Regions from separate parts of the Streptomyces dryopteridis genome, predicted to be linked through region 2. Evidence: predicted binding sites of a transcription regulator. Region 2 holds the regulator's gene; each other region holds the start of a gene.
The links. Region 2 encodes HrcA, which represses chaperone genes, less so after heat shock. Its sites were predicted from a motif close to TTNGCACTCNGNNNNNCNGAGTGCNAA; they were not measured.
Positions count from the first base shown of each region.

Region 1: a site for HrcA is predicted at 3,643-3,669, ahead of ACN20G_RS15155 (FmdB family zinc ribbon protein). Genes of this name have one in related genera too.
Region 3: a site for HrcA is predicted at 2,345-2,371, ahead of groES (co-chaperone GroES). Genes of this name have one in related genera too.
Region 4: a site for HrcA is predicted at 4,515-4,541, ahead of groL (chaperonin GroEL). Genes of this name have one in related genera too.

Region 1 is NZ_CP187113.1:3,531,799-3,539,193, reverse strand. Features, by position in the region: gene ACN20G_RS15165 (potassium/proton antiporter) at 238-1,782, shown strand; partial or broken gene ACN20G_RS15160 (MFS transporter) at 2,161-3,450, shown strand; gene ACN20G_RS15155 (FmdB family zinc ribbon protein) at 3,680-3,988, shown strand; gene ACN20G_RS15150 (S-methyl-5'-thioadenosine phosphorylase) at 4,103-4,936, shown strand; gene ACN20G_RS15145 (hypothetical protein) at 5,034-5,912, opposite strand; gene ACN20G_RS15140 (carboxymuconolactone decarboxylase family protein) at 6,148-6,705, shown strand; gene sigJ (RNA polymerase sigma factor SigJ) at 6,745-7,395, shown strand, end outside.
Region 2 is NZ_CP187113.1:4,231,501-4,238,895, forward strand. Features, by position in the region: gene ACN20G_RS18085 (ADP-ribosyltransferase) at 9-650, opposite strand; gene ACN20G_RS18090 (DUF3097 domain-containing protein) at 766-1,572, opposite strand; gene ACN20G_RS18095 (MBL fold metallo-hydrolase) at 1,590-2,333, opposite strand; gene hrcA (heat-inducible transcriptional repressor HrcA) at 2,491-3,507, shown strand; gene dnaJ (molecular chaperone DnaJ) at 3,508-4,647, shown strand; gene ACN20G_RS18110 (nitronate monooxygenase) at 4,840-5,958, shown strand; gene ACN20G_RS18115 (16S rRNA (uracil(1498)-N(3))-methyltransferase) at 5,955-6,698, shown strand; gene ACN20G_RS18120 (histidine triad nucleotide-binding protein) at 6,922-7,281, shown strand; gene ACN20G_RS18125 (ribonuclease Z) at 7,281-7,395, shown strand, end outside.
Region 3 is NZ_CP187113.1:2,202,711-2,210,105, reverse strand. Features, by position in the region: gene ACN20G_RS09110 (polysaccharide deacetylase family protein) at 1-495, shown strand, start outside; gene ACN20G_RS09105 (FtsW/RodA/SpoVE family cell cycle protein) at 566-1,987, opposite strand; gene groES (co-chaperone GroES) at 2,515-2,823, shown strand; gene groL (chaperonin GroEL) at 2,986-4,617, shown strand; gene ACN20G_RS09090 (SDR family NAD(P)-dependent oxidoreductase) at 4,826-5,599, opposite strand; gene ACN20G_RS09085 (MOSC domain-containing protein) at 5,675-6,400, opposite strand; gene ACN20G_RS09080 (LysR family transcriptional regulator) at 6,482-7,378, shown strand.
Region 4 is NZ_CP187113.1:2,521,062-2,528,456, forward strand. Features, by position in the region: gene ACN20G_RS10560 (Uma2 family endonuclease) at 1-157, opposite strand, end outside; gene ACN20G_RS10565 (alanine/glycine:cation symporter family protein) at 295-1,770, opposite strand; gene ACN20G_RS10570 (phosphoribosylanthranilate isomerase) at 1,960-2,577, opposite strand; gene groL (chaperonin GroEL) at 2,766-4,385, opposite strand; gene ACN20G_RS10580 (cold-shock protein) at 4,779-4,985, opposite strand; gene ACN20G_RS10585 (MoaD/ThiS family protein) at 5,408-5,686, opposite strand; gene thrC (threonine synthase) at 5,741-7,018, opposite strand; SAM riboswitch class I at 7,037-7,182, opposite strand; gene ACN20G_RS10595 (glucosyl-3-phosphoglycerate synthase) at 7,377-7,395, shown strand, end outside.

The sequences.
Region 1 (7,395 bases), 700 kb from region 2:
GGCCGCAGGAAGTCCCGACACACCGAGCACTACGCCGAACAGGCGTTTCACAATGTGGTGAGAGGCGTCAAGGAACCGTCAAAGATTAGGTAAGGTAACGAAGTACTTGTGTCGCGCGCCCGAACGCGCCGCGCCCGTCGGTTCGATGCCGGCGGCCCCGGCCGGCGGGTGCCCCGAGGAAAGGGTTGATCGCTGACCGTCCACCAGCTCAACGAGCTCCTGCTGGTCTGCTCGCTCGTGCTCCTCGTCGCCGTGGCGGCGGTGCGCGTGTCGTCCCGAAGCGGCCTGCCGAGCCTTCTGATCTACCTCGGCATAGGCATAGCCATGGGTCAGGACGGCATCGGCAACGTCACGTTCGACAACGCCGAGCTCACGCAGGTCATCGGCTACGCCGCCCTGGTCGTCATCCTGGCCGAGGGCGGTCTGGGCACGAAGTGGAAAGAGATCAAACCGGCCCTGCCCGCGGCCGTGATGCTCTCTCTGGTCGGCGTGGCCATCAGCGTCGGGGTGACCGCCGCCGGCGCGCACTACCTCGTGGGGCTGGAGTGGCGGCAGGCGCTGTTGATCGGCGCGGTGGTCTCCTCGACGGACGCGGCGGCCGTGTTCTCGGTGCTGCGCAAGGTGCCCCTGCCCTCGCGGGTGACGGGCGTACTGGAGGCCGAGTCCGGCTTCAACGACGCGCCGGTGGTCATCCTCGTCGTGGCGTTCGCGACCGTCGGCCCGGTGGACGACTGGTACCTGCTGCTCGGGAAGATAGCCCTGGAGCTGGCGATCGGCGCCACGATCGGTCTCGCGGTGGGCTTCCTCGGCGCGTACGGGCTGCGGCACGTGGCCCTGCCGGCCTCCGGCCTGTACCCGATCGCCGTGATGGCGATCGCGGTGGCGGCGTACGCGGCGGGCGCGATGGCGCACGGTTCGGGCTTCCTCGCCGTCTACCTGACCGCGATGGTGCTGGGCAACGCGAAGTTGCCGCACTGGCAGGCGACCCGGGGCTTCGCCGACGGGCTCGGCTGGATCGCCCAGATCGGCATGTTCGTCCTGTTGGGCCTGTTGGTGACGCCGCACGAGCTGGTGAACGACTTCTGGCCGGCGGTGGTCATCGGTCTGGTGCTGACGATGGTGGCGCGGCCCCTGGAGGTCTTCGTCTCGCTGCTGCCGTTCCGGGTGCCGTGGCAGGAGCAGACGCTGATGTCGTGGGCGGGCCTGCGCGGCGCCGTCCCCATCATCCTGGCCACGATCCCGATGGTGTCGGGGATCGAGGGCAGCGACCGGGTGTTCAACATCGTCTTCGTGCTCGTGGTGGTCTACACGCTGGTGCAGGGGCCGACGCTGCCCTGGCTGGCGCGCAAGCTGCGGCTGGGCGATCCGGCGGAGGCCGCGTCCGACCTCGGCATCGAGTCGGCGCCGCTGGAGAAGCTGCGCGGGCACCTGCTGTCGTTCTCGATCCCGGCCGCCTCGAAGATGCACGGCGTGGAGATCCACGAGCTGCGACTGCCGGCCGGGGCCTCGGTGACCCTGGTGGTGCGGGACGCGGAGAGCTTCGTGCCGCAGCCCTCGACCGTGCTGCGGCGCGGGGACGAGCTGCTGGTGGTGGCCACGGACCCGGTGCGGGACGCGGCGGAGGAGCGGCTGCGGGCGGTGGCGCGCGGCGGCAAGCTGGCCGGGTGGCTGGGCACGACGGGCGCGGTGGCCGGACACGCGGCCGGCGGCGGCGCGCGGGCCGGGCACGGGTCGGGCACGGGCGCGGGGCCGGGCGCCCGGCGATCTTCGTCACGTACCTGACAGACCGGGCGGAGCTGCGAAATCCGTACGAATCCGGCCGCCTTACCGAGGGAAACCGCAGCTTTCACGCCGGTTTCCAAGATCGGGGGATGTGAAGTCCCCGTTAATCGCAGGTGAAGACACGCCTTGTCAGCACAATCACAGGGCGTGTCCCCTTTTTCCCCTGTACGATCGAAGGACACACATCGAACCAACTCTGCCTGACGCAGAGCTGGCGCGACCGCTCGGCGGCCGTGGCACCCCCCGCAGTGGGTCCCCGGTATCACTCGGTCCGGCGCAAGAGGACAGCTCTCGGAGCTCCCACATGTACGGGCACGACCCACAGGCCGTGTCGTCCGCAGACGGGGACGCTCTACCAGGCGGTGGAAAGGCAAGGCCGTGGCATCCGTCACGACCGACCAGCACGACAAGTCCGAGAACTCCTCCCCCGCCGCCGACCGCCCCACGAAGGCCAAGGTCGGCTACGGACAGCTCCTGCGCACCCCCGGCGCGCTGGGCTTCGTCCTCCCCGGGTTCGCCGCCCGCCAGCCCTTCGCGATGCTGGCCATCGGCATCCTGCTGCTCGTGCAGCACACCACCGGCTCCTACGGCGACGCGGGCATCATCGGCGCCGTCACCGGTGTCTCCATGGCCCTGCTCGCCCCGCAGATGGGCAAGCTCGCCGACCGCTTCGGCCAGGCCGCCGTCCTGATCCCCGCGGTCCTCGCGCACGCCGCGTCCGTGGCCCTGCTCGTCACCCTGGCCCTGCTCGGCGCCCCGCTGTGGGCCCTGGCCCTGTCGGCCGTGCTGACCGGTGGCTCGGTGCCGCAGGTCGGCCCGATGGTGCGGGCCCGCTGGACCGCGAAGCTGGAGGGCGAGCGCTCGGCGCTCATGCCCACCGCCGCGGCCTTCGAGTCGGTCACCGACGAGTTCACCTTCGTGGTCGGCCCGGTGCTGGCCACCGCCCTGTGCGCGGGCGTCCACCCGGCGGCCGGTCTGGTCGCCGAGGCCGCGCTGACCCTGTTCGGCGGCCTGTTCTTCGCGGCCCGCCGCTCCTCCCAGCCCAAGCCCCACGGCCGGCACTCGGCGGACGGCCAGAAGCACGCCTCCGCGCTGTCCGTCCCCGGTCTGCGCGTCCTGATCATCGCGTTCGTCGGCATCGGCGCCGTCTTCGGCGGCATGCAGGTCTCGCTGGCCGCGTTCTCCCAGGAGATCGGCAACCCGGGCGCCAACGGCCTGCTGTACGGCGTCTTCGCCGGCGGTAACATGATCGCCGGCATCGCCTGCGGCATGATCGCCTGGAAGATCGGCCCGCGCCGCCGCCTGATCCTCGGCTACGTCGGCCTCGCCGCCGCGGCCTCGCTGCTGTGGACCGCCGACTCGGCGATCCTGCTCGGCGCCCTCGGCCTGATCGTCGGCCTGTGCATCGCCCCGGCCCTGATCACCGGCTACACCATGGTCGAGACCCTGGTCCCGCACAACGCCCGCACCGAGGCGTTCACCTGGCTCACCGGCGCGGTCGCCTTCGGCCAGGCCGGCGCGATGACCGTGGCCGGTCGCCTGACCGACGCCCACGGCTCCACGTACGGCTTCCTGGTGCCCGCCGGCGCGACCGTGCTGGCCCTGCTGACCGTGCTCGCGCTGCGTTCCAAGCTGGCCCCGCACGGCCCGAGCCGGATCGTCAGCAAGTCCGCGCCGCAGGCCGGACAGGCCGACCGGAGCCACGGAACGGTGGCGTCCGATTCTTCTCCCGAGATGACCGTGGAGAGCCCGAAGGCCATGGCGGACAAGGGTTCCGGGGCCGCGCGCGAGCGTGGCGTCGGTCACCGCGTCCCGGTGACGGTGGACTGAACGGGCGGAATACGTCACCATGGACCGTCGTTAGCACTCATCGAGTCAGAGTGCCAGGAGGAAATTCGTGCCGACCTACCAGTACCAGTGCACCGAGTGCGGTGAGGGCCTTGAGGCCGTGCAGAAGTTCACCGACGACGCGCTGACCGAGTGCCCGAGCTGCCAGGGACGCCTCAAGAAGGTGTTCTCCGCCGTCGGGATCGTCTTCAAGGGCTCCGGTTTCTACCGGAACGACAGCCGCGGCTCCTCGTCGAGCTCCACGCCGGCCTCGTCCTCGAAGACCTCGTCCGCGTCGACCACCTCGGGAACGTCGAGCACCACCTCGACCGCCGCCCCGGCCGCGTCGAGCACGAGCTCCTCCACCCCCGCCGCCTAAACGCGCGCACCAGGCCACGCCGGGCCCCGCACCACCCCGGACCGAACAGGTCCCGGGCGGGCAGCGGGGCCTTCGGCGTGCCCGGATACTGTGGGCGCCATGAGCAACGCTGTCATGAGCAACGCAGAGATCGGCGTCATCGGCGGGTCCGGGTTCTACTCCTTCCTGGAGGACGTGACCGAGGTCGCCGTGGAGACCCCGTACGGCGCCCCCAGCGACTCCGTCTTCCTCGGCGAGCTGGCCGGCCGCAAGGTCGCCTTCGTGCCCCGACACGGCCGCGACCACAAGGTCCCGCCGAACCGGATCAACTACCGGGCCAACCTGTGGGCGCTGCGCTCCCTGGGCGTGCGCCAGGTGCTCGGGCCCTGCGCCGTCGGCGGGCTACGCGAGGAGTTCGGGCCGGGCACCCTGCTCGTCCCCGACCAGCTCGTGGACCGCACCAAGGCCCGCGTGGGCACCTTCTTCGACGGGCTGCCGCTGCCGGACGGCACCGTGCCCAACGTCGTGCACACCACCTTCGCCGACCCCTACTGCCCGGTCGGGCGTCAGGTCGCGCTGGCGGCGGCCCGGGGACGGGACTGGGAGCCGGTGGACGGCGGCACCATGGTCGTCATCGAGGGCCCGCGCTTCTCGACCCGCGCCGAATCCCGCTTCCACGCCGCGATGGGCTGGTCCATCGTGGGCATGACCGGCCACCCCGAGGCCATCCTGGCCCGCGAGCTGGGCCTGTGCTACACCTCGATCGCCCTGGTCACGGACCTGGACGCGGGCGCGGAGACCGGCGACGGCGTCTCGCACACCGAGGTGCTGAAGGTCTTCGGCGAGAACGTGGGCCGGCTGCGCGAGGTGCTCTTCGACGCGGTGACGGCGCTGCCGCCGTCGGCCGACCGCGACTGCCTGTGCACCCACGCGCACGACGGCTGGGACCTGGGCATCGAACTGCCGTAGGCACCCGCCCGCGCCCGACGCGCGAGACGCCCCGATCCGACCGGTCTCCTCCGGTCGGGGCGGGGCGTCGGCGTGCGGGCGTCGGCGTGCGCCGCCCTTACGCGGGCTTCGCGCAGATCACGTCGAAGGGGCGGCCGATGGACATGGTCAGCTTCATCGGCTCGGTGGTGCCGGCCGGGCACTGGGACTCCAGCTTGACCAGGTCGAGGACCTTGTAGGCGCCGCTGCCGGCGCTCGCGCAGGCCACTTCCTTGGCGGTCTCGGTGATGCAGTCGCCCTTGACGAGCTGGCCGCCGCCGGCGCCCGCGTCACCGGGGTGCGGGTCCTTGAGGTTGCGGCCGCAGACCGTCTGGGTGGGCAGGCCGCCGTCCTTGTTGCCGCCGAAGGTGCGCTTGACCTGGATGATCAGGTCGGTGCCGGCGGGGCACTGCACGGAGCCGGGCAGGATGCTCGCCTCCTGCACCTCCAGGGCCTTGAAGGTGGCGCCGGACTCGTCGCAGTCGAAGTCCGTGTAGCCGTCCGGCCGGTCCTCGGGGTCGGGTCCGCCGCAGTCCCCGACCTTCCACGGACCGGCCTTCTCCCCCTTGGAGGAGGAGTGCGAGGCGGAGGGCGAGGCGGTGGGCTTGTCGGAGCCGCCCTTGTCGTCGCCGACGATCTTCGAGAGCCCGTAGCCGGCGCCTATCAGCAGCACGAGCAGCACGAGCACGCTCACCAGGCCCTTGCCCTTGCCGGGCGGCGGGGTCGGCCGGCCGGGCGGCGGACCGCCCCAGCCGCCGGGCGGCGGCGGGGGCTGCCCCGGGCCGCCGTAGGGATTGCCGGGCGGCGGGCCCGGCTGCCCGTACGGGTTCCCGGGCGGCGGGCCCGGCTGACCGGGGCCGGGACCGTAGGGGTTGCCCGACTGGCCGTACGGGTTGCCCGACTGGCCGTAGGGGTTGTTCGGCGGGGGCTGACCCGGACCGGGGCCGTACTGCGCCATGCGTCGTCTCCTTGGGGGCGGTGTTCGAGGGTGTCGAAGCACGCATCATAGGGAGCTCGTCCGACATGAACACTTCACGTCCGTACGGCGGGATCGGTTCCCCGGGCCGGCGGAGGGAGACGCTCCGCGAACCTCCCGAGAAAAACCTCGGCCGCCCTGTCACATCCGGGCGGCCCGTCCGGTCCACCGGGTGAGGGCGCGCGCAGGGCGCGTCACCGACCGGAAGGACCCGACCATGCCGTACGTGTCGCTCGCCCCCCGCCCCTCGCTGCTGCTGCGGATCGGCGGCTGGTGGTCGCGCCGGGACTTCGGGAAGGTGCTGGAGCCCGGCCTGGCCTACGGGCACAACACCAGGGTGCTCTCGACCTACTTCGCCATGGAGCGCTCGGTCGCCAAGTGGGACGCGCTGGACGGGGAGCTCAAGCAGCTCGCCGTGCTGGCGGCGGCCGTCCGGCTGAACTGCTCGTGGTGCGTGGACTTCGGCTACTGGGAGAGCCACGAGCGCGGGCTGTCGAAGGAGCGGATCGAGGCCGTGCCCCGTTGGCGCGAGACCGAGGGCGTGTACGGCGAACGGGAACTGCTGGTCATGGAGTACGCGGAGGCGATGACGGCGACCGAACCGGAGGTGCACGAGGAGCTGGCGCACCGCGTGATCGCGGAGCTGGGCGAGGCCGCGTACGTGGAGCTGACGGCGATCGTGGGGCTGGAGAACTGGCGCTCGCGGGCGAACCGGGCCTTCGGCCTGACGAGTCAGGGCTTCTCGACCGCGTGTGCCGTACCGTCGCCCCGGTGACCGCCGCCGGCGGTCGCGGGGACGACCACGGGGGACGACGTGACGCGGGACACGGAGACGGGCGCGGGGACGGGCGCGGGGCGGGACACGGGCGGGCGGGAGGCCGGGGCGGAGCTGTTCGAGGGGCAGCGCCGGCGCCTGTTCGCGATCGCCTACCGGATCACGGGCGGGGTCGCGGACGCCGAGGACCTGGTGCAGGAGGCGTGGATCCGGTGGGACGCCGCCGACCGGGAGGCGGTGGAGAACCCGCCGGCCTGGCTGGCCCGCGTGGTCACCAACCTGGCGCTGAACCGGCTGGACTCGGCGGCGGCCCGGCGTGTGACCTACGTCGGGCCGTGGCTGCCCGAGCCCCTGGTCACCGCGGCCGGGGCCGCGGAGCCGGCGGACGGGGCGGCGGCGGTCGAGTTGGCGGACTCGGTGTCCACGGCGGTGATGGTGGTGCTGGAGAGCCTGTCGCCGGTGGAACGCGCGGTGTTCGTGCTGCACGAGGTCTTCGGTTACCCCTACCGGGAGGTGGCCTCGATCCTGGACCGCTCCGAACCCTCGGTGCGCCAGACCGGGCACCGGGCCAAGGCGGCCGTCCGGGCCCGGCGCCCGCGCTTCGAGGCGCCGGCGGGCGTGCGCCGGGCGGTCACCGACGAGTTCCTCACCGCGGCGACGGGCGGGGACCTGCACCGGATGCTGGGGCTG
Region 2 (7,395 bases):
GCGGGGTCTCAGAACGCCTCGCGCCACGGGCGGTAGTTCGGGTTGTCCACGCACTCGGACATGACCTCCGTCTTGGTGGCCTTGTCCACCGGGCAGACCCCCACCACGAACGAGGGCGCGATCCCGCCGGGGAAGGCCACCTCCACCTGCGAGGCGTACTTGTGGGTGTCGCCGATGGTGCGGTTCACGTCGATGCCGCCCGGGGCGTCCACGTAGTAGTTCCAGCCCGACTTCCACCAGGTCTTGTACAGGTCGTGGTCGTAGGTGGTGGACACGTACGGGGAGGGCTGGTTGGCCAGCACGTAGCTCTCCACGTCGTACTGCCCGCCCACGGTGTCCTTCGGCCGGAACCCCTCCTCGAAGATCACCGCCGGCGGCCGGCCGTCCGAGCGGTACAGCTGCCGGCAGTCGATCCGCCAGGACGGGGACGGGGTGATCCGCCCCAGGTCCACCCGGGGGTCGGCGGCCGGGTAGAGGTGGTCGGAGACCCGGGGGCAGGAGTTGGCCGGGGCCAGGGCCCGGGCGGCGGTCCGGGTGGTGACCCGGGCCGAGACGGTGGCGGCGTCGGCGGAGCCGAGCGAGGGCAGCAGGGAGGCGGCGAGCGCGGTCACGACCACGAGGGCGCGCCGGCGCAACACGTTGACGATCATGACCGGCAGCCTGGCGGCCGGCCGGGCACGGGCGCCGGCACGTCACCCGTGCGTGAGCGTGTCGCTGTCGGCGGGTTGTCGTCCGCGTGCTAGAGGACCGTTTCTGCCGGGTCTCTCACCCCTCCGGCGCCGTCACGAAGTCGATCAGCTCCTCCACCCGGCCCAGCAGCGCCGGCTCCAGGTCCCGGTACGAACCCACCCGCGCGAGGATCCCGCGCCAGGCCACGCCCGGCTCCGTCGACCACCCCAGCGCCCGGCACACCCCCGTCTTCCAGTCCTGCCCCGGCGGGATCACCGGCCAGGCCGGGATCCCCAGCGCCGAGGGCTTCACGGCCTGCCACACGTCCACGTACGGATGCCCCGCCACCAGCATGTGCGGCGAGGTCACCGATGCCGCCAGCCGCGACTCCTTCGACCCCGGCACCAGATGGTCCACGAGCACCCCCAGCCGGGCGTCCGGGCCCGGCGCGAACTCCGCGACCACCGCCGGCAGGTCGTCGATCCCCTCCAGGTACTCCACGACCACCCCCTCGATCCGCAGGTCCTCGCCCCACACCCGCTCCACCAGCTCCGCGTCGTGCCGGCCCTCCACGTAGATCCGGCCCGCCCGCGCCACCCGCGCCCGCGCCCCCGGCACCGCCACCGAACCCGAGGCCGTGCGCGCCGGCGCGGCCGGGGCCCGGGAGGGGCGCACGAGGGTCACGACGACGCCGTCCAGCAGGAACCCGCGCGGCTCCAGCGGGAACACCCGCCGCCTGCCGAACCGGTCCTCCAGGGTCACCGTCCCGGCCTCGCAGCCCACCACCGCGCCGCAGAAGTCGACGCCGGCGACCTCCACCACGAGATCGGGGTCGGCGGGCACCTCGGGGACGGCCTTCGGACGCTTCCAGGCGGGGGTCAGATCGGAGGAGTACTCGCGCATTGTGCCGAGGGTAGTGCTCAGGGGCCCGGCGGCACGGCCTTCGGGGCCACCCCGTGCGCCGCCGCCAACGACTCCCGTTGCGCCGCCACGAAGGCCGCGTCCACCACCGCCCCGTGCCCCGGCACGTAACGGGCCTGCGGGCCGCCCAGCGACAGCAGCCGGTCCAGGGCGTCCGGCCAGCGCGCCGGCACCGCGTCCGGGCCCACCGAGGGCGCCGCCGACTCCTCCACCAGGTCCCCGCAGAACACCACCTCGACCTCGCCCGGCACGCACACCGCCAGATCGTGCGGGGAGTGCCCGGGGCCCACGTTCGCCAACAGCACCTGCACCCCGCCCAGCTCCAGGGTCCACTCCCCGGACACCGAGTGCCGGGGCTCCACCAGGGCCTCCGTGGCCGCGACCGCCGCCTCCTCCGGCAGCCCGTGCCGCACGGCGTCCGCGCACAGCTCGGCCCGGCCCGTGCGCAGGGCCGCCGCCAGGCCCACCGCGCCGAAGACCTCCGCGCCGGCGAAGGCCGCGGCCCCCAACACGTGGTCGAAATGTCCGTGGGTGAACGCGAGGTGCGTCACACGCCGGCCGGTCAACCGTTCCGCCTCCCGACGGATTTCCGCGCCCTCCGCGAGCGAGGAACCCGGGTCGATCAGGAGGGTCGACACGTCGCCCACCACCAGTCCCACGGTGCAATCCCACACCGGCAGCCGTCGCCGGCCGACCCGACCCGCGAGTCGTTCCCAGCCGGCCTCTTCCCATCGCACGTCCATGCGGGGACGCTACCGTGACGGACCGGCCTTGCCTCCGGTCCGCTCGCCCGCCGTACACTGACCGGGGGATCTCTGGCACTCGCACGACGGGAGTGCCGGCAGGGGCCGGGGGACAACGGGACGAGACCACGAGTCAACGAGCTGGAGGTGCGCGCGAATGCTCAGCGAACGCAGACTTGAAGTGCTGCGCGCCATCGTCCAGGACTATGTCGGCACGCAGGAGCCCGTCGGCTCCAAGGCGCTCACCGAACGCCACCACCTCGGGGTGTCGCCCGCCACCGTGCGCAACGACATGGCCGTCCTGGAGGACGAGGGGTACATCGCGCAGCCCCACACCAGTGCCGGGCGCATCCCCACCGACAAGGGCTACCGCCTCTTCGTGGACAAGCTCGCGGGGGTCAAGCCGCTGTCCACGCCCGAGCGACGGGCCATCCAGAACTTCCTCGACGGCGCCGTCGACCTCGACGACGTGGTCGGCCGCACGGTGCGGCTGCTCGCGCAGCTCACCCGCCAGGTCGCCGTCGTGCAGTACCCGAGCCTGACCCGCTCCACCGTCCGGCACGTCGAACTGATCGCGCTGGCCCCGGCCCGCCTGATGCTCGTGCTGATCACCGACACCGGCCGGGTCGAGCAGCGGATCCTCGACTGCCCGGCGCCCTTCCCCGAGACCTCCCTGGCCGATCTGCGGGCCCGGCTCAACAGCCGGGTCGTCGGCCGGCGGTTCGCCGACGTGCCGGGCCTGGTCACCGACCTGCCCGAGTCCTTCGACGGCGAGGACCGGGGCACCGTCACGGCCGTGCTGGCCACCCTCCTCGAAACCCTGGTCGAGGAGACCGAAGAGCGGCTGATGATCGGCGGCACCGCCAATCTCACCCGCTTCGGACACGATTTCCCCCTGACGATCAGGCCGGTGCTGGAGGCGCTGGAGGAGCAGGTCGTGCTCCTCAAGCTCCTCGGCGAGGCCGGAGAGTCGGGGATGACCGTACGCATCGGCCACGAGAACGACTACGAGGGGCTCAACTCCACCTCCGTCGTCTCGGTCGGCTACGGTTCCGGCGGCGAAGCCGTCGCCAAACTCGGCGTGGTCGGCCCGACCCGCATGGATTACCCCGGAACGATGGGAGCGGTACGCGCAGTGGCACGTTACGTCGGACAGATCCTGGCGGAGTCGTAAGTGGCCACGGACTACTACGCCGTACTCGGCGTGCGCCGCGACGCATCGCAGGACGAGATCAAGAAGGCATTCCGGAGGCTCGCCCGCGAGCTGCACCCGGACGTGAACCCCGATCCCAAGACGCAAGAGCGTTTCAAGGAGATCAACGCGGCCTACGAGGTCCTCTCGGACCCGCAGAAGAAGCAGGTCTTCGACCTCGGCGGGGACCCCCTGTCCTCGGCCGGCGGCGGAGGCGGCGCGGGCGGCTTCGGCGCCGGCGGCTTCGGCAACTTCTCCGACATCATGGACGCCTTCTTCGGCACGGCCCAGCAGCGCGGACCGCGCTCGCGGACCCGCCGCGGCCAGGACGCCATGATCCGGCTGGACCTGGAGCTGGACGAGGCCGCGTTCGGCACCACCAAGGAGATCCAGGTGGACACGGCCGTCGTGTGCACCACCTGCTCCGGCGAGGGCGCCGCCCCCGGCACCTCCGCGCAGACCTGTGACATGTGTCGCGGGCGCGGCGAGGTCTCGCAGGTCACCCGGTCCTTCCTGGGCCAGGTCATGACCTCGCGGCCCTGCCCGCAGTGCCAGGGCTTCGGCACCGTCGTGCCCACCCCCTGCCACGAGTGCGCGGGCGACGGACGGGTCCGCTCGCGGCGCACCCTCACCGTCAAGATCCCCGCCGGCGTCGAGAACGGCACCCGGATCCAGCTCTCGGGCGAGGGCGAGGTCGGCCCCGGCGGCGGCCCCGCCGGCGACCTGTACGTGGAGATCCACGAACTGCCGCACCCGGTGTTCCAAAGGCGCGGGGACGACCTGCACTGCACGGTCACCCTCCCCATGACGGCGGCCGCGCTCGGCACCACCTGCCCGCTCGACACCCTCGATGGCATGGAGGAGGTCGACGTCCGGCCCGGCACCCAGTCCGGCCAGGCCATCCCCCTGCACGGCCGGGGCGTCACCCACCTGCGCGGCGGCGGACGCGGCGACCTCATCGTGCACGTCGAGGTCCAGACCCCGAACAAGCTCGACGCCCAGCAGGAGGAGCTGCTGCGCCAGCTCGCCAAGCTGCGCGGCGAGGAACGCCCCCTCGGCGAGTTCAAGCCGGGCCAGCAGGGCCTGTTCAGCCGCCTGAAGGACGCCTTCAACGGCCGCTGAGCGAGCCCGCGCCCCCGGCGGCGCACACCCCGGCCCGAGGGCCCGGACCGTCACCCGACGGACCGGGCCCTCGGCCCGTTTCCGGGCCCCGCGAGTCCGGCGCGGCGGACGGCGCGACGGACGGCGCGGCGGACTGTGCCAGGGGAATGTGGCGATTCGGCGTGCCGTGGGGGACATGGCACGATGCAGCTCATGTCCTCCGCGCTGAACGGCCTTTTCCGGTACCCGATCGTGCAGGCGCCCATGGCCGGCGGCGGGTCCTGTCCCGTCCTCGCGGCCGCCGTCTCCGAGGCCGGCGGGCTCGGGTTCCTCGCCGGCGGGTACAAGACCGCCGACGGCCTGTTCCAGGAGATCAAACAACTGCGGGCCCTCACCCGCCGCCCCTTCGGCGTCAACCTCTTCATGCCGCACGCCCCCTACGCCGACCCCGCCGCCGTCGAGGTCTACCGCCAGCAGCTCGCCGGCGAGGCCGGCTGGTACGAGGTCTCCCTCGCCCCCGAGGACACCGTCGGCAGCGACGACGACGGCTACGAGGCCAAACTGGCCCTGCTGTGCGACGCGCCCGTCCCCTTCGTCACCTTCACCTTCGGCTGCCCCCCGGCCGCCGTCCTCGCCCGCCTGCGGGCCGTCGGCACCCGCACCGCCGTCACCGTCACCTCCCCCGAGGAGGCCCGCGCCGCGACCGCCGCCGGAGCCGACGCCCTGTGCGTGCAGGGCATCGAGGCCGGCGGCCACCAGGGCACCCACCGCGACGACGCCCAGGACGACGCCCACGGCGCCGGCATCGGCCTCCTCACCCTCCTCACCCGGGTCCGCGAGATCTCCCCGCTGCCGCTGATCGCCGCCGGCGGCCTGATGCGCGGCGCGCAGATCGCCGCCGTCCTCGCCGCCGGCGCCACCGCCGCCCAACTCGGCACCGCGTTCCTCACCTGCCCCGAATCCGGCGCCCACCCCCTGCACAAGAAGGCCCTCACCGACCCGCTGTACGTGCGCACCGAACTCACCCGCGCCTTCTCCGGCCGGCCCGCCCGCGCCCTCGTCAACCGCTTCGTGCGCGAACACGGCCCCTACGCCCCGGCCGCCTACCCGCAGGTCCACCACCTCACCGCCGGACTGCGCCGCGCCGCCGCCGCGGCCGGCGACCCCCAGGGCATGGCCCTGTGGGCCGGCCAAGGCCACCGCCTGGCCCGCACCATGCCCGCCGCCCGCCTCGTCGACCTGCTGACGGCCGAACTCGCCGAGGCCCGCCCGAACGACCCCGCGCCCGGCACCGACCCGGCCGCGGACCCGCAGAACAGGAGCAACCGATGACCGCCCCCGTCTTCGTGGTGGAGCAGATCCCCACCGGACCCCGCTGCGTGCTCGACGGCCCCGAGGGCCGGCACGCCGTCTCCGTGAAGCGGCTGCGCGCCGGGGAGGCCGTGGTCCTCACCGACGGGCGCGGCGGCTGGGCCGAAGGGCTCGTCGAGGCCGCCGAGGGCAAGGACCGGCTCACCGTCGCCGTCACCGCCACCGGGGTCGAGGACGAACCCGAGGTGCGGATCACCGTCGTCCAGGCCCTGCCCAAGGGCGACCGGGGCGAACTCGCCGTCGAGACGATGACCGAGACCGGCATCGACGCCATCGTGCCCTGGCAGGCCGCCCGCTGCGTCACCCAGTGGCGCGCCGACCGGGGCGCCAAATCCCTCGCGAAATGGCGGGCCACGGCCCGCGAGGCCGGCAAGCAGTCCCGCCGCGTCCGCTTCCCCGAGGTCACCGACGCCAAGACCACCTCACAGGTCGCCGCCCTCCTCGCCGAGGCCGACCTCGCGATCGTGCTGCACGAGGACCGCGACACCCCCTCCCTCGCCCTCGCCGACGCCCCCCTGCCCACCTCGGGCTCCATCGTGCTCGTCGTCGGCCCCGAGGGCGGGGTCTCCCCGGAGGAACTGAACCTCTTCGCCCAGGTCGGCGCCGGCCCCCACCGGCTCGGCCGCTCCGTGCTGCGCACCTCCACCGCCGGCACCGCCGCCGGCGCCGTCCTCCTCGCCCGCACCGGCCGCTGGAGCTGACCGCACAGCCCTTAGGCCCTCTCTTCCGGATCTTGCCTGACCCGCGCCGCCTGGCACCGCACCTCGCCGCGTTGTCGCAACACCCTCGTACGCCCAGTACGAGGGCATCGCTCCGCCTTGCGATGCACGGCACCAGACGACGCGGGCTTGACCGGCAAGATCCGAAAGAGAGGGCCTAGCATGGCGACCGGTCGATCACCCACGAGTGCATGGAGGCCCGCGCATGGCCGGAGAACCGCAGGCGGACTGCCTGTTCTGCAAGATCGTCAACAAGGAGATCCCCGCGACCCTGGTCCGCGAGACGGCGACCACCCTCGCCTTCCGCGACATCAACCCGCAGGCCCCCACCCACGTGCTCGTCATCCCGCGCGCCCACTACCCCGACGCGGCCTCCCTCGCCGCCGGGGACCCGGCCGCCGCCGCCGACGTGCTGCGCGAGGCCGGCGAGGTCGCCGCTCAGGAAGGCGTCGACGGCGAGGGCTACCGCATCGTCCTCAACACCGGCGCCGGCGCGGGCCAGACCGTCTTCCACGCCCACGCCCACGTGCTCGGCGGCCGCGGCCTCCAGTGGCCCCCCGGATAATGTCCGCACGCGAGTTCGTCGTCCTGGGCACCGCCAGCCAGGTGCCCACCCGACGCCGCAACCACAACGGCTACCTGCTGCGCTGGGACGGCGAGGGCATCCTCTTCGACCCCG
Region 3 (7,395 bases), 2.0 Mb from region 2:
GCCGACCTGAAACTGCCGATCAGCATGTTCCTCACGGACAGCGTGGCCGGCTCGGACTACGGCTGGTTCCGCGCGCTGCGCGACCAGGGCCACGGCAGCGTCGTCAACAACCACACCCTGACCCACCCCAACCTGCGCACCCTGGGGGCCGAGGCCCAGAAGCGCGAGATCTGCGGGCAGCAGGACCGCCTCGCCGCCGCCTTCGGCACCCGCCCCGCGCTCTTCCGCCCGCCCTACGGCAACCACAACGCCGACACCCTCCGCGCCGCCAAGGGCTGCGGACTGCGCGCCGCAGTGCTGTGGCGGGCCTCCATGCAGATCCACGACCTCCAGTACGCCGAGGGCAAGGGCCTGCGCCCCGGCGACATCGTCCTCGCCCACTTCCGCGGCCCCGCCGAGCTCAAGGGCGAGACCGAGGTGGAGATGACCCGCGAACTCCTGCGCCGGATCCAGGAGCAGGGCTACGAGATCGGCCGGCTCGAAGACTGGATGTGACGCGCGCGAAGGGCCCCGGACGCGAGCACGCTCGACGTCCGGGGCCCTTCGCGATCCGGGGCGGGGCCGGTCAGCGACCCGGGGTGATCATGGTGGGGGATGCGTCCAACGCCCCCATCGGACCCGGCTCCAGCGGATCCAGCGGGGTCGTCGCGTCCGCCTCCCGCAGGCGCTCCGCGCTGTCGCTGATCCGCAACAGCAACGCGATCATGATCCAGTTCGCCAGCAGGGACGAACCGCCCTTCGCGAGGAACGGCAGCGCCTTGCCGGTCAACGGGATCAAGCCGGTCACCCCGCCCGCGACCACGAACACCTGCAGGGCCAGCGCCGCCGAGAGCCCCACCGCCAACAGCTTGCCGAAGGGGTCACGGGCGCCCAGCGCCATCCGCAGCCCGCGCTGCACGAGCAGCGCGTACAGCAGCACGACCACCATCACCCCGGCCAGGCCCAACTCCTCGCCGACCGTGGTCAGGATGAAGTCCGAGCGGCCCGCGAACTTGATCAGTTCCGGCTGCCCCTGCCCGAGCCCCGTCCCGGTCAACCCGCCGGTGCCGAAGCTGAACAGGGCCTGCGCGAGCTGATCCGTGCCGGTGCCCTTGGTGTAGTACGCCATCGGATCCAGCCACGCGTCCACGCGGCCCTTCACGTGCGGCTCGCTGGACCCGACCACGAACGCGCCCACCGCCGCCATCAGCAGACCGCACACGATCCAGCTCGTGCGCGCGGTGGCCACGTACAGCATCACGACGAACACGCCGAAGAAGATCAGCGAGGTGCCCAGGTCCCGTTCGAAGACCAGCACCAGCATCGAGACCACCCACACGGTCACGATCGGCCCCAGCTGCTTCATCGGGGGCAGCCGGATCCCCAGGAACTTCCGGCCGGTCAGCGCCAGCGAGTCCCGGTGGATCATCAGGTAGCCCGCGAAGAAGATCGCGATCATGATCTTCACGAACTCGCCCGGCTGCACCGAGATGCCCGGCAACTGGATCCAGCGCTTGGCGCCGTAGGTGTCCGCGCCGAAGAACGCCGGCGCGATCAGCAGCACCAGGGCCACGACCATCGTGATGTAGATGAACCGCTGGAGCAGCCGGTGGTCCCGCAGCACCATCAGCGTGATCACGCACGCGGCCACGCCCACCACGGTCCACATCATCTGCCCCGGGGCGTTCGCCTCGGAGTTGTAGCGCTCGATGTACGCCTGGTCCAGGCGGAACAGCAGCACCAGGCCCAGCCCCGACAACAGCAGGGCCAGCGGCAGGATCAGCGGGTCGGCGTAGGCCGCGAACCGGCGCACGGCCAGATGCCCCACCAGGGCCAGCAGGGTCATGCTGACCGCGAAGCTGCCGATGTTCCCCGGCAGCTCGTCGTTCATCGCCAGACCCGCGCAGGCCACGCCCGCGACGCTGATGAGCACGACGAACAACAACAGCCACGCCTCGGTGCGCCGCCGCGCACGCGCCGAGGCGCCCACCACGCTCAGTCCGCGCACCGGGAACCACCGGGGGTCGACGATGCGGAGGCGGAACGGGTGGGAAGGTCGAGGGCCGGGGTCGGCGCGGGTCCGACCGGGGCTGCCGGGGCGAACGGGAACGCGTCGGTCCCGCGGCCCGCCCGTCCGGCTGTGCGGCGCTTTGTCTTCATATCGTCTTTGACGATACGCCCGTGACCATGGTTCCTGGCCCGGACGCCGATGGGAAGAGTCACACCGCCCCGGCCCGCCCGCACCGGGCGCCCCGGCCCCGTGTGGACGGCCCGCGGACGGGTACTGATCAGCCCGGGCCGTTCGCCCCGCCCCCGTCCCGCGCGGTGGTCCCGACCCCGCCGGCCACCCCGCGAGGGTGCTGAATTGGCACTCCGCTTGACCGAGTGCTAATCACCGGAATAGTCTCGGCCCTGGCACTCGCCCCTGGTGAGTGCCAATTGCGACGGGCAGGTCCGGCACCCGCGACGACGGGCCGGCTGGTTCGCACCCCAGACAGTTAACCCCGCGAGATCTCCGAAGGGGGAGGTCGGATCGTGACGACCGCCAGCTCCAAGGTTGCCATCAAGCCGCTTGAGGACCGCATTGTGGTCCAGCCGCTCGACGCCGAGCAGACCACGGCCTCCGGCCTGGTCATCCCGGACACCGCGAAGGAGAAGCCCCAGGAGGGCGTCGTCCTCGCCGTGGGCCCGGGCCGCTTCGAGGACGGCCAGCGTCTGCCGCTCGACGTGAACGTCGGCGACATCGTGCTGTACAGCAAGTACGGCGGCACCGAGGTCAAGTACAGCGGCGAGGAATACCTCGTCCTCTCGGCCCGCGACGTGCTCGCGATCGTCGAGAAGTAAGACCCGGCACCACCAAGGCATCACCCCGGCGTGCGCGGCCGGTCCGGAACCCCGGGCCGTCGTCCGTCGGCGGTCGCGCCCCTCATCTCCCCGCTCACGCCGGGCGGCGAGGGGCGCGACGTGTTTACACCCCGGAATTTTCGAGAGGGCTGAACCGCTTCCATGGCGAAGATCCTGAAGTTCGACGAGGACGCCCGTCGCGCCCTTGAGCGCGGCGTCAACAAGCTGGCCGACACGGTCAAGGTCACGATCGGCCCCAAGGGCCGCAACGTGGTCATCGACAAGAAGTTCGGCGCGCCGACCATCACCAACGACGGCGTCACCATCGCCCGTGAGGTCGAGCTCGACGACCCGTACGAGAACCTCGGCGCCCAGCTCGTCAAGGAGGTGGCGACCAAGACCAACGACATCGCGGGTGACGGCACCACCACCGCGACCGTCCTGGCCCAGGCGCTCGTCCGCGAGGGTCTGCGCAACGTCGCCGCCGGCGCCTCCCCGGCCTCCCTGAAGAAGGGCATCGACGCCGCGGTCAAGGCGATCTCCGAGGACCTCCTCGCGACCGCCCGCCCGATCGAGGACAAGGCCGACATCGCCGCCGTCGCCGCGCTCTCCGCGCAGGACAAGCAGGTCGGCGAGCTCATCGCCGAGGCGATGGACAAGGTCGGCAAGGACGGTGTCATCACCGTCGAGGAGTCCAACACCTTCGGCCTGGAGCTGGAGTTCACCGAGGGCATGGCCTTCGACAAGGGCTACCTCTCCCCGTACATGGTCTCCGACCAGGAGCGCATGGAGGCCGTCCTCGACGACCCCTACATCCTGATCAACCAGGGCAAGATCACGTCCATCCAGGACCTGCTGCCGCTGCTGGAGAAGGTCATCCAGGCGGGTGGCTCCAAGCCGCTGCTGATCATCGCCGAGGACGTCGAGGGCGAGGCCCTGTCGACCCTGGTCGTCAACAAGATCCGCGGCACCTTCAACGCGGTCGCCGTCAAGGCCCCCGGCTTCGGCGACCGTCGCAAGGCGATGCTCCAGGACATGGCCACCCTCACCGGTGCCACCGTCATCGCCGAGGAGGTCGGCCTCAAGCTCGACCAGGCCGGTCTCGACGTGCTGGGCTCCGCCCGCCGCGTGACCGTCTCCAAGGACGACACCACGATCGTGGACGGCGCCGGCTCCTCCGAGGACGTCCTCGGCCGCGTCAACCAGATCAAGGCCGAGATCGAGTCCACCGACTCCGACTGGGACCGCGAGAAGCTCCAGGAGCGCCTCGCGAAGCTCGCCGGCGGCGTGTGCGTCATCAAGGTCGGCGCCGCCACCGAGGTGGAGCTGAAGGAGAAGAAGCACCGTCTGGAGGACGCCATCTCCGCGACCCGCGCCGCGGTCGAGGAGGGCATCGTCTCCGGTGGCGGCTCCGCGCTCGTCCACGCCGCGAAGGTCCTGGAGGACAACCTCGGCAAGACCGGCGACGAGGCCACCGGTGTCGCGGTCGTCCGCCGCGCCGTCGTCGAGCCGCTGCGCTGGATCGCCGAGAACGCCGGCCTGGAGGGCTACGTCATCACCTCCAAGGTCGCCGAGCTCGACAAGGGCCAGGGCTTCAACGCCGCCACCGGCGAGTACGGCGACCTGGTCAAGGCCGGCGTCATCGACCCGGTCAAGGTCACCCGCTCCGCCCTGGAGAACGCCGCCTCCATCGCCTCCCTGCTCCTGACGACCGAGACCCTGGTCGTCGAGAAGCCGGCCGAGGACGAGGGCGACGCCGGCCACAGCCACGGCGGCCACGGCCACAGCCACTGAGGCACCGCCCCGCGAGGGGCACCCCGGCCCTCGGGCCGGCGCACACGGCGAGGCCCCGCCCGGTGAACACCGGGCGGGGCCTCCCGCACGTCCGGGGCCGGCCCGAGGGGGCCGCGCGGGAACGATTCGGCACGACGGGCCTCACACGGGCACGCGCCTCACCCCGGCACGGATCCCACGGGGCACGGACCCCACCCCGGCACGGGCCTCAGCGCGGCCCGTACTTGCGGCCCGCCTTCGAGGACACCCCGCCCAACAGCCCGCGCGGCGCCAGCTTCACCACGCCCATCAGCGCCTTGTACCGCGGATCGGGGATCGACACGGTCCGGCCGCGCGCCAGGTCCGTCAGCGCCTCCGCCACCAGCTTGTCCGCGTCCAGCCACATCCAGCCCGGGATGTTGTCCGTCCCCATCCCGGCCCGCTCGTGGAACTCGGTGCGCACGAACCCCGGGCACAGCGCCATCATCCGCACCCCCGACCCGGCCAGGTCCTTCGCCGCGCCCTGGGTGAACTGCACCACCCACGCCTTGCTCGCCCCGTACGTGCCGCGCGGCAGGAAGGCCGCGACCGAGGCCACGTTCACGATCCCGCCCCGGCCGCGCTCGCGCATCGACTCGGCCGCCGCCGTCGACAGCCGCAGCACGGCCTCCACGTGCACCTTCAGCATCGTCAGTTCGTCGGCCATCGGCACCTCCAGCCAGCGGCCCCGGTTGCCGAACCCGGCGTTGTTGACCAGCAGGTCCACGGGGTGGGTGCGGTCGGCGAGCCGGTGCTCCACCGCCGCGATGCCCTCCTCCGTCGAGAGGTCGGCGGTCAGCACCTCCACCTCGACCCCGTGCCGGTCGTGCAGTTCGGTGGCCTGCCGGTTCAGGCGCTCGGTGTCGCGGGCCACCAACACCAGATGCCGGCCCTGGGAGGCCAGCCGGCGCGCGAACGCGGCCCCGATGCCGGCGGTGGACCCGGTGATCAACGCAGTCGTCATGGGCCCCAACCTACGGCCGACCCCCGCCCGTCCACGAGCGGGGCGGCCCCCCGGTGCCCCCGGGCGGCGGCGCGCTCAGCCCCCGACCGGCCCGGCGCCGCGCGCGTCCCGCTTCGCGATCCACTCCCGCGCCTTCGCCGTCTCCGAGGGCCCCAGCGCCTCCCCGGCCGCCAGCACCTGCGGCAGCAGGGCCCGTTCGGTGGTCAGCGCGCGGAACAGCACGGCCACGGTCACCTCGTGCTCCGGACGGTGGATCACCTCGATCGCGTCCCCCGTCGAGACCGGACCCGGGGTGATCACCCGCAGGTAGGCACCCGGCCGCCCCTCCTGGGTGAACCGCTTCACCCATCCGCCCTCGTCCAGCGCGCCCTGGAAGGTGCGGCAGGGGATGCGGGCCGAGGCCACCTCCAGCACCAGCTCCCCGCCGACCCGCCAGCGCTCGCCGATCAGGGCGCCGTTCACGTCGAGGCCGACCGTCGTCAGGTTCTCCCCGAACAGGCCCGGCGCGAGCTCGCGCTCCAGCACCCCGCCCCACCAGTCGAGGTCCTCGCGCGCGTACGCGTACACGGCCTGGTGGTCGCCGCCGTGGTAGCGGCGGTCGCAGACGGTGTCGCCCTCGACCCCGCTGCCGCCCTCGCCCTTGGGCCCGGGCGCGGTCACCCGCAGCGGGCCGGGCACGGGGCGCTTGCCGATGGCGGTGACGCCGACGGAGGCGTCGGTGTACTCCCGGGCCTCGGGACGGCCGACGTTGAGCGAGACGAGGACGCCGGTCGGGCCGGCGGGGGTGTGAGTGGGCTCCATGGCACCACGCTATCCAAGGCAGGATCAAAGGCGCATGGGCATTAATGCCCCCTTGATGAAAGGGTGGCTTATGCTCGAAGGGTGATCGAAGCCCGCCACCTCCGCATCCTGCGCACCGTCGCCACCACCGGCTCCTTCTCCGCCGCCGCCCGCGAACTGGGCTGCACCCAGCCCGCCGTCTCCCAGCAGATGAAGGCCCTGGAGCAGTCGGCCGGCACCCCGCTGCTGATCCGCACCGGCCGCGAGATGCGGCTCACCCAGGCCGGCGAGGCCCTCGTGCGGCACGCGGCCGGGATCCTGGCCGGGCTGACGGCGGCCGAGGAGGAGGTCGCGGCCATCGCCGGGCTGCGCGCCGGCCGGGTCCGCCTGGTGTCCTTCCCCAGCGGCAGCTCCACCCTCGTGCCCACCGCCCTGGCGGCGCTGCGCGCCGCGCACCCCGGCACCCGGGTCTCGCTGGTGGAGGCCGAGCCGCCGCGCTCGGTGGAGATGCTCCGCGAGGGCGACTGCGACGTGGCCCTCGCCTTCCGCTACGTCGGCTCCTCCACCCCGGCCGAATGGGAGGACCTGGTGGTGCGCCCGCTGCTCACCGACCGGCTGGTGGGCTTGGTGCCACAGGGGCACGCGCTGGGCGAACGGGAACGCGTGGACCTCGCGGAACTGGCCGACCAGGCGTGGATCGCGGGCTGCCCGCGCTGCCGCCGGCACCTGGTGGAGGTCTGCGAGGGGGTCGGCTTCACCCCTCGGATCGACTTCGCCACCGACGACTACCCGGCCGTGGTCGGGCTGGTCGGCGCCGGGCTCGGGGTGGCGGTGCTGCCCGAGCTGGCGGTGGAGTCGGTGCGGGCCAAGGGGGTGCGCACGGTGGTGGTGGAGCCGGCGGTGGAGCGCGAGGTGGTCGCGCTGACCCTGCCGGACCTGGCCCGGGTGCCGGCGGTGGCGGAGACCCTGACCGAACTGGAACGGGCCGCGAACCGCTGAGTCGCTGAGCCGGGGGC
Region 4 (7,395 bases), 1.7 Mb from region 2:
GCCAGCCTTCCGGCGCGTCCATGTCCCGCCAGTGGCCCAGCAGACGGTCCCACACGGTCGGGGCATCGGCGTCGGGGTCGCCGTGATCGGCGCTCCCGGCCCCGCCGACACCGCCCGCACAGCTGCTCCCGACGGAATCGACCATCGCGGCGGTCATGGTGGGTCTCCTCTCCTGTGGCCCGTGCGCACGAGCGTAGAAGGACGACGAAACGGCGCGAGGCCGCCGCGTTCAGCTTCCCACGATCGTGGGGCGTACGCGGCGACCTCGCGCCGGGGCACCGGGGTGCGGAGGGGTCAGACGGGCTCCGGGGCCCGCTCCCCCCTGCCCGCGTTCACCGGGGTGATCCTCGTCCGGACCGGGTCCCAGCACTGGACGCCCTTGAGGTCCGGCATCCGGTCCCGGGTGAACACCGGGTCCAGGCCGGCGCGGCGCTGCGCCTGGTAGTCGGCGAGCAGGCGGAAGGCGATCGTGGACAGCGGGATGATCGCGGCCAGGTTCACCAGCGCCATGAAGCCCATGAACACGTCGGCGAGGTTCCACACGATCGACACCGAGCCGAGCGCGCCGAAGACCACCGCGGCCAGCACCAGCGCCCGGTACGAGGGCAGCACCCAGCGCTTGCGGGTGATGAACTGGATGTTGGTCTCGCCGTAGTAGTAGTTCCCGATCATGGAGCTGAACGCGAGCATGAACACGACCAGGGTGAGCACGTGCCCGGCCCAGCCGCCGAGGGTGTCGCTCAGCGCGTTCTGCGTGAGGTCCGCGCCCTGCCGGCCGGCCAGGCTCGGGTTGGTCACCAGCACGATGAACGCGGTCATCGTGCACACCAGCAGCGTGTCGAAGAAGACGCCCAGGGACTGCACCAGGCCCTGCTTGACCGGGTGCGAGACCTCGGCCGCCGCGCCCGCGTTCGGGGCCGAGCCCAGGCCCGCCTCATTGGAGAACATGCCGCGCCGGATGCCCTGCTGGAGGGCCGCGCCGATGCCGCCGGCCGCCAGTTCGCGCAGGCCGAAGGCGCCGCCGACGATGTCGGCGAACACGCGCGGCAGCTCGGTGACGTTCAACAGCACCACGGCCAGTCCGAGCAGCAGGTAGATCACCGCCATCACGGGCACGAGCACGCTCGTCACGGACGAGATGCGGCGCACCCCGCCGAAGACCGCGAGCGCCAGCAGCCCGGCCAGCGCCAGGCCGGTGACCGGCGCGAACCAGTCCCCGCCGGCGCCCGACAGCGAGCCGCCCGCGACCGAGGTGATCGTGTTGGCCTGCACCGCGTTGAACACGAACCCGAAGGTGACGGTGATCGTGACGGCGAACAGCACGCCCAGCCACCGCTTCCCCAGGGCCCGCTGCATGTAGTACGCCGGACCGCCCCGGTAGGCGCCGGTGGAGCCGCGCACCTTGTAGAGCTGCGCGAGGGCCGATTCGACGAACGCGGAGGCCGCGCCGACCAGCGCCATCATCCACATCCAGAACACCGCGCCCGCCCCGCCGAGGGTGATGGCGGTGGCCACGCCGGCGATGTTGCCGGTGCCGACCCGCGCGGCGGCCGAGATCGTGAAGGCGCCGAAGGAGGACACCTGCTTGCGGCCGTCGGCGCGCGGCGGGGTCTTCTCCTTCACCACCCGGAACATCTCGGGCAGCAGGCGCAGCTGGACGCCCTTCGACCGGACCGTGAAGTAGAGACCGGCGCCGATGACCAGGGGGATCAGCAGCCAGGTCCAGAAGTGATCGTTCACGGTGACGATCAGCGCGTCCAGGTTCTCCATATCGGAAGTGTCGCGGGGACGGAAGGCCCGCCGACAGGGACCAAGGGCCGTGACCCATGGGACCCACGGCCCACGAAACGCGCCCTTCGCCCCGTTTTGGTCCCGCGTTCGCGGGCGCCGCTCAACCTTCCGGCCGGGTTGCCCCTCCCCCGTTCAGGGCCGTGCGAAGGATCACGTCCGGGGCCGGTTTCAGGAGCGCGCGGCGGCGAGGAAGGCGCGGATCAGCTCCGGGGACTTCACCCCGCGCTCGCCCTCCACCCCGCTCGACACGTCCACGCCCCACGCGCCGGTCACCTTCAGCGCCTCCCGCACGGTGCCCGGCGTGAGACCCCCGGCCAGCAGCCAGCGCCCGGCGGGGGCGGTGAAATCGGCCGCGCCCCAGTTCCACGGCCTGCCCGAGCCCGGGTCCGGGGCGTCCACGAGCAGCAGGTCCTCCCCGTGCTCCCCGCAGCGCTCCACCCGGCGGGCGGTGGCCCGCAGCAGGGTACGGCCGGGGACCCGAAGCCGGGGGTACCAGGCGGCGGGCTCGTCCCCGTGCAGCTGCACCCCGCGCACCCCGCTCTCCTCGGCCAGCCGCTCGACCTCGGCGAACTCCTGGCCGCGGAACACGCCGACGGTCAGCACGTGGGCCGGCACCTCGGCGGCCAGGGCTCGCGCCAGCTCGGCCGTGACCGTGCGGGGGCTGCCCGGGGCGAGCACGAAGCCGACGGCGTCGGCCCCGGCCTCGACCGCGACGCCCACGTCGTGCGGGGTGCGCAGACCGCAGATCTTCACGTACGGGGCGGCGGCGGTGGCGGGGCTCGTCATGGCCCCCAGTCAACCGCAGGAACCCGGTCGCGGGCGAGCCCCGCCCCAGGGCCGGGTACGCGAACGGGCGGTGTTTCACGTGAAACACCGCCCGGCAACGCCCGAGGGCGGGCCCCCCTCCCTTGCGGAAGCGGGACCCGCCCTCGGTCGGTTCAGCGATGGAGCCGCCGATCAACCCGTGGGGTCGATCAGAAGTCCATGTCACCGCCCGGCATGCCACCGGGGGCCGCGGCGGCCTTCTCCGGCTTGTCGGCGATGACGGCCTCGGTGGTGAGGAAGAGCGCGGCGATGGAGGCCGCGTTCTGCAGGGCGGAGCGGGTGACCTTGGCCGGGTCGATGATGCCCTCGGCGACCAGGTCCACGTACTCGCCGGTCGCGGCGTTGAGGCCGTGACCCGGGGTCAGGTTGCGCACCTTCTCCACGACGACGCCACCCTCGAGGCCGGCGTTGACGGCGATCTGCTTCAGCGGGGCTTCCAGCGCCAGCTTGACGGCGGCGGCACCGGTGGCCTCGTCGCCCTCCAGCTCCAGCTTCTCGAAGACCGCGGAAGCCTGCAGCAGGGCCACGCCACCACCGGCGACGATGCCCTCTTCGACGGCCGCCTTGGCGTTGCGCACGGCGTCCTCGATGCGGTGCTTGCGCTCCTTGAGCTCGACCTCGGTCGCGGCACCGGCCTTGATGACGGCGACGCCACCGGCGAGCTTCGCCAGGCGCTCCTGGAGCTTCTCGCGGTCGTAGTCCGAGTCCGAGTTCTCGATCTCGGCACGGATCTGGTTCACGCGACCGGCGACCTGGTCGCTGTCACCGGCACCGTCGACGATGGTGGTCTCGTCCTTGGTGATGACGACCTTGCGGGCGCGGCCCAGCAGGTCGAGACCGGCGTTCTCCAGCTTGAGGCCGACCTCCTCGGAGATGACGGTGCCACCGGTGAGGATGGCGATGTCGCCGAGCATGGCCTTGCGACGGTCACCGAAGCCCGGGGCCTTGACGGCGACGGACTTGAAGGTGCCGCGGATCTTGTTGACGACCAGGGTCGACAGGGCCTCGCCCTCGACGTCCTCGGCGATGATCAGCAGCGGCTTGCCGGACTGCATGACCTTCTCCAGCAGCGGAAGGAGGTCCTTCACGTTGCTGACCTTGGAGTTGACGATGAGGATGTACGGGTCGTCCAGGGACGCCTCCATACGCTCCATGTCGGTGGCGAAGTACGCCGAGATGTAGCCCTTGTCGAAGCGCATGCCCTCGGTGAGCTCGAGCTCCAGACCGAAGGTCTGCGACTCCTCGACGGTGATGACGCCTTCCTTGCCGACCTTGTCCATCGCCTCGGCGATGAGCTCGCCGATCTGGGTGTCGGCGGCGGAGATGGACGCGGTGGAGGCGATCTGCTCCTTGGTCTCGACGTCCTTCGCCTGCTCCAGCAGGGCGGCGGAGACGGCCTCGACGGCCTTCTCGATGCCGCGCTTCAGAGCCATCGGGTTGGCGCCGGCGGCCACGTTGCGCAGGCCCTCGCGGACCAGCGCCTGCGCCAGGACGGTCGCGGTGGTCGTACCGTCACCGGCGACGTCGTCCGTCTTCTTGGCGACTTCCTTGACCAGCTCGGCGCCGATCTTCTCGTACGGGTCCTCCAGCTCGATCTCCTTGGCGATGGACACGCCATCGTTGGTGATCGTGGGGGCGCCCCACTTCTTCTCAAGGACGACGTTGCGACCCTTGGGGCCAAGGGTGACCTTGACGGCGTCGGCGAGCTGGTTCATGCCGCGCTCGAGACCGCGCCGGGCCTCCTCGTCGAACGCGATGATCTTGGCCATGTGAAGTGGTCCTCCCGGACTGGGGTGGATTGCTCCGGACCGTGCTCCGATGCCCGCGACGGACGGCCCGAGCACCCGGCGGTTCCTTCCCGCCCGGCCCTTCGAACCTCATCGAATCGGTCCAAGTTTTTGTCACTCTCAAGGGGAGAGTGCCAACGCCAATGATTAGCACTCGCCCCCCACGAGTGCAAGCGCCTTCGGAGAACCCGCAGGTCGGCGCGGAGCACGCGCTCGGGCGGGCCGCCCCCGGGAGGCCGTGCCGCGCCGGTCGCCGCGCCGGTCCCGCGCCGATCGCGGGCCCGCCGGCCGCACAACGCGTGAGGGGCCCATCCCCCTCTGGTGGGGATGGGCCCCTCACGGGTGCCTGTCGGTCGTGGCCCGATCGCGTCGGACTCAGCCCTCGGCGTGCTTGACCATGTCCGCCTGCGGACCCTTCTGGCCCTGCGAGATCTCGAATTCGACCCGCTGACCCTCTTCAAGGGTGCGGTATCCGTCCATCTGAATGGCGCTGTAGTGGACGAATACATCCGCACCACCGTCGACCGCGATGAAGCCGTAGCCCTTCTCCGCGTTGAACCACTTGACGGTGCCCTGAGCCATGCCCAACTCCCCTATTACCGGCCCTTGCGCGGGAACGCACTTCGCGATCCCGGGTCAGAACTTGCGTCGGAACGCCTCGACCGCGGCTGAATGTATCTGCACCAACGCGGTCTGCAACAGGTCAATCCGACGAGAAATCCGGCCATACCCGAATATGCAAATAGGGTGAAACTCGGGAATATTCTCGGGCAACTCGGGCGAGACAAACGACGCCAAAGCCCCATAGCGCACACGGAGGTTGGCGCGATGTCGACGGTCTCCGGGCAATTTCACCGGGACCGGACACGTACGGGAGCGGGGGCTTCCCCAACCTTACCGCGCCCAATCAAGCAGAATTGCCCCCTCCGCTTGTCGCGGAGAGGGCAATCGACAAACTCCCGAGGCGATCCGGGAGCGCCCCCCGACGCCCCCGGACCGAGGACTCAGCAGCCGCCGGCGACCGCCGGGATGATCGAGACCCCGGCGCCGTCGGGGGTCTTGGCGTCCAGACCGCCCTCGAAGCGCACGTCGTCGTCGTTGACGTACACGTTCACGAAGCGACGCAGCTTGCCCTGGTCGTCCAGGATGCGCGCGCCGATGCCCGGGTGCGAGGACTCCAGGGAGGCGATGACCTCGGCCAGGGTCGCGCCCTCGGCGGGCACCTCGGCCCGGCCGTCGGTGTAGGTGCGCAGGATGGTGGGGATGCGGACGTTGACGCTCATGACAGGGGCCTTCCGTGAGGACGGGGAGGGGACGGGGGAGGAGCCGCGGAGGGCTCAGGCCAGACCGGCGCTCCGGAAGGCGTCCAGGTTGGGCCGGATGGTCGCGGAGGGCCGGCAGTCGGCCACCGCGTCCAGGGTCTTGAGCCCGTCGCCCGTGTTGACCACGACGGTGGTCAGCGTCGGGTCCAGCAGGCCGTTCTCGATCAGCTTGCGGGTCACGCCCACGGTCACGCCACCGGCGGTCTCCGCGAAGATGCCCTCGGTGCGCGCCAGCAGCTTGATCGCGTCCACGACCTGCTCGTCGTCGACGTCCTCGACCGCGCCGCCGGTGCGCCGGGCCACGTCGAGCACGTACGGGCCGTCCGCCGGGTTGCCGATGGCCAGGGACTTGGCGATGGTCTTCGGCTTCTGCGGGCGGACCACGTCGTGCCCGGCCTTGAAGGCCACGGAGACCGGGGAGCAGCCCTCGGCCTGCGCGCCGAAGACCTTGTAGGGCTTGTCCTCGACCAGACCGAGCTTGATGAGCTCCTGGAGGCCCTTGTCGATCTTCGTGAGCTGGGAGCCGGAGGCGATCGGGATGACGATCTGGTCCGGGAGCCGCCAGCCGAGCTGCTCGCAGATCTCGTAGGCCAGGGTCTTGGAGCCCTCGCCGTAGTAGGGGCGCAGGTTGACGTTGACGAAGCCCCAGCCCTCGCCCAGCGGGTCGCCGATGAGCTCGGAGCAGAAGCGGTTCACGTCGTCGTAGTTGCCCTCGATGGCGACGAGCTCGCCCCCGTAGACGGCGGCCATGACGACCTTGCCGTCCTCCAGGTCGTGCGGGATGAACACGCAGGAGCGCAGTCCGGCCCGGGCGGCGGCGGCGCCGACGGCGCCGGCCAGGTTGCCGGTGGAGGAGCAGGAGAGGGTGGTGTAGCCGAAGGCGCGGGCGGCCTCGACGGCGATGGCCACGACGCGGTCCTTGAAGGAGTGCGTCGGGTTGCCCGAGTCGTCCTTGACGTAGAGCTTGCCGGTGATGCCCAGCTCCTTGGCCAGGTTCTCGGCGTCCACGAGCTTGGTGAAGCCCGGGTTCAGGTTGGGCTTGTCGGCCACGTCGGCGGGGACGGGCAGCAGCGGCGCGTAGCGCCAGATGTTCTGGGGGCCCGCCTCGATCGCGGCCCGCAGCGCCTCGGGGTCGCCGAGGGGCAGGTCGTACGCGACTTCCAGCGGGCCGAAACACTCGGCGCAGGCGAAGATCGGGCCGAGGTCGAACCGGGTGCCGCACTCGCGACAGGAGAGCGCGGTGGCGGGACCGAGATCGACGGAGGTGGCGGAGGCGACAGTCTGTGCAGCCATGGCAGGCGAGGCCCTTTCTCCTCATCTTCCTCGTGGGCGCGTTTCGCCACACGAGACGGATTTGGCACCTTCCCTAGTCGGGGGACCTCGCGAATGCGCGAGAACCGACTGGAGGGTTGCCGGGGCTTCAACGGGCCGTTTCCCTCTGCCCCTCTGGATGAGCGGTATGGCGCCGGTCGCGCGCTTGCTGACGCGCCGGTGCGTTTGTGCGCGGAGGACCCCGACATGCGATGGTCCTTCGCGTTGCTCAAGACTGTAACCGAAGGCCCGGGTGGTTGAGACAGACGTCCGAACCGCGAGATGGATCACATTTCGGACCGCCACGGGCCACCGCCGACCCACCCAGGGAGTGTCGAAGGTGCTGGAAGAAGTGGAGC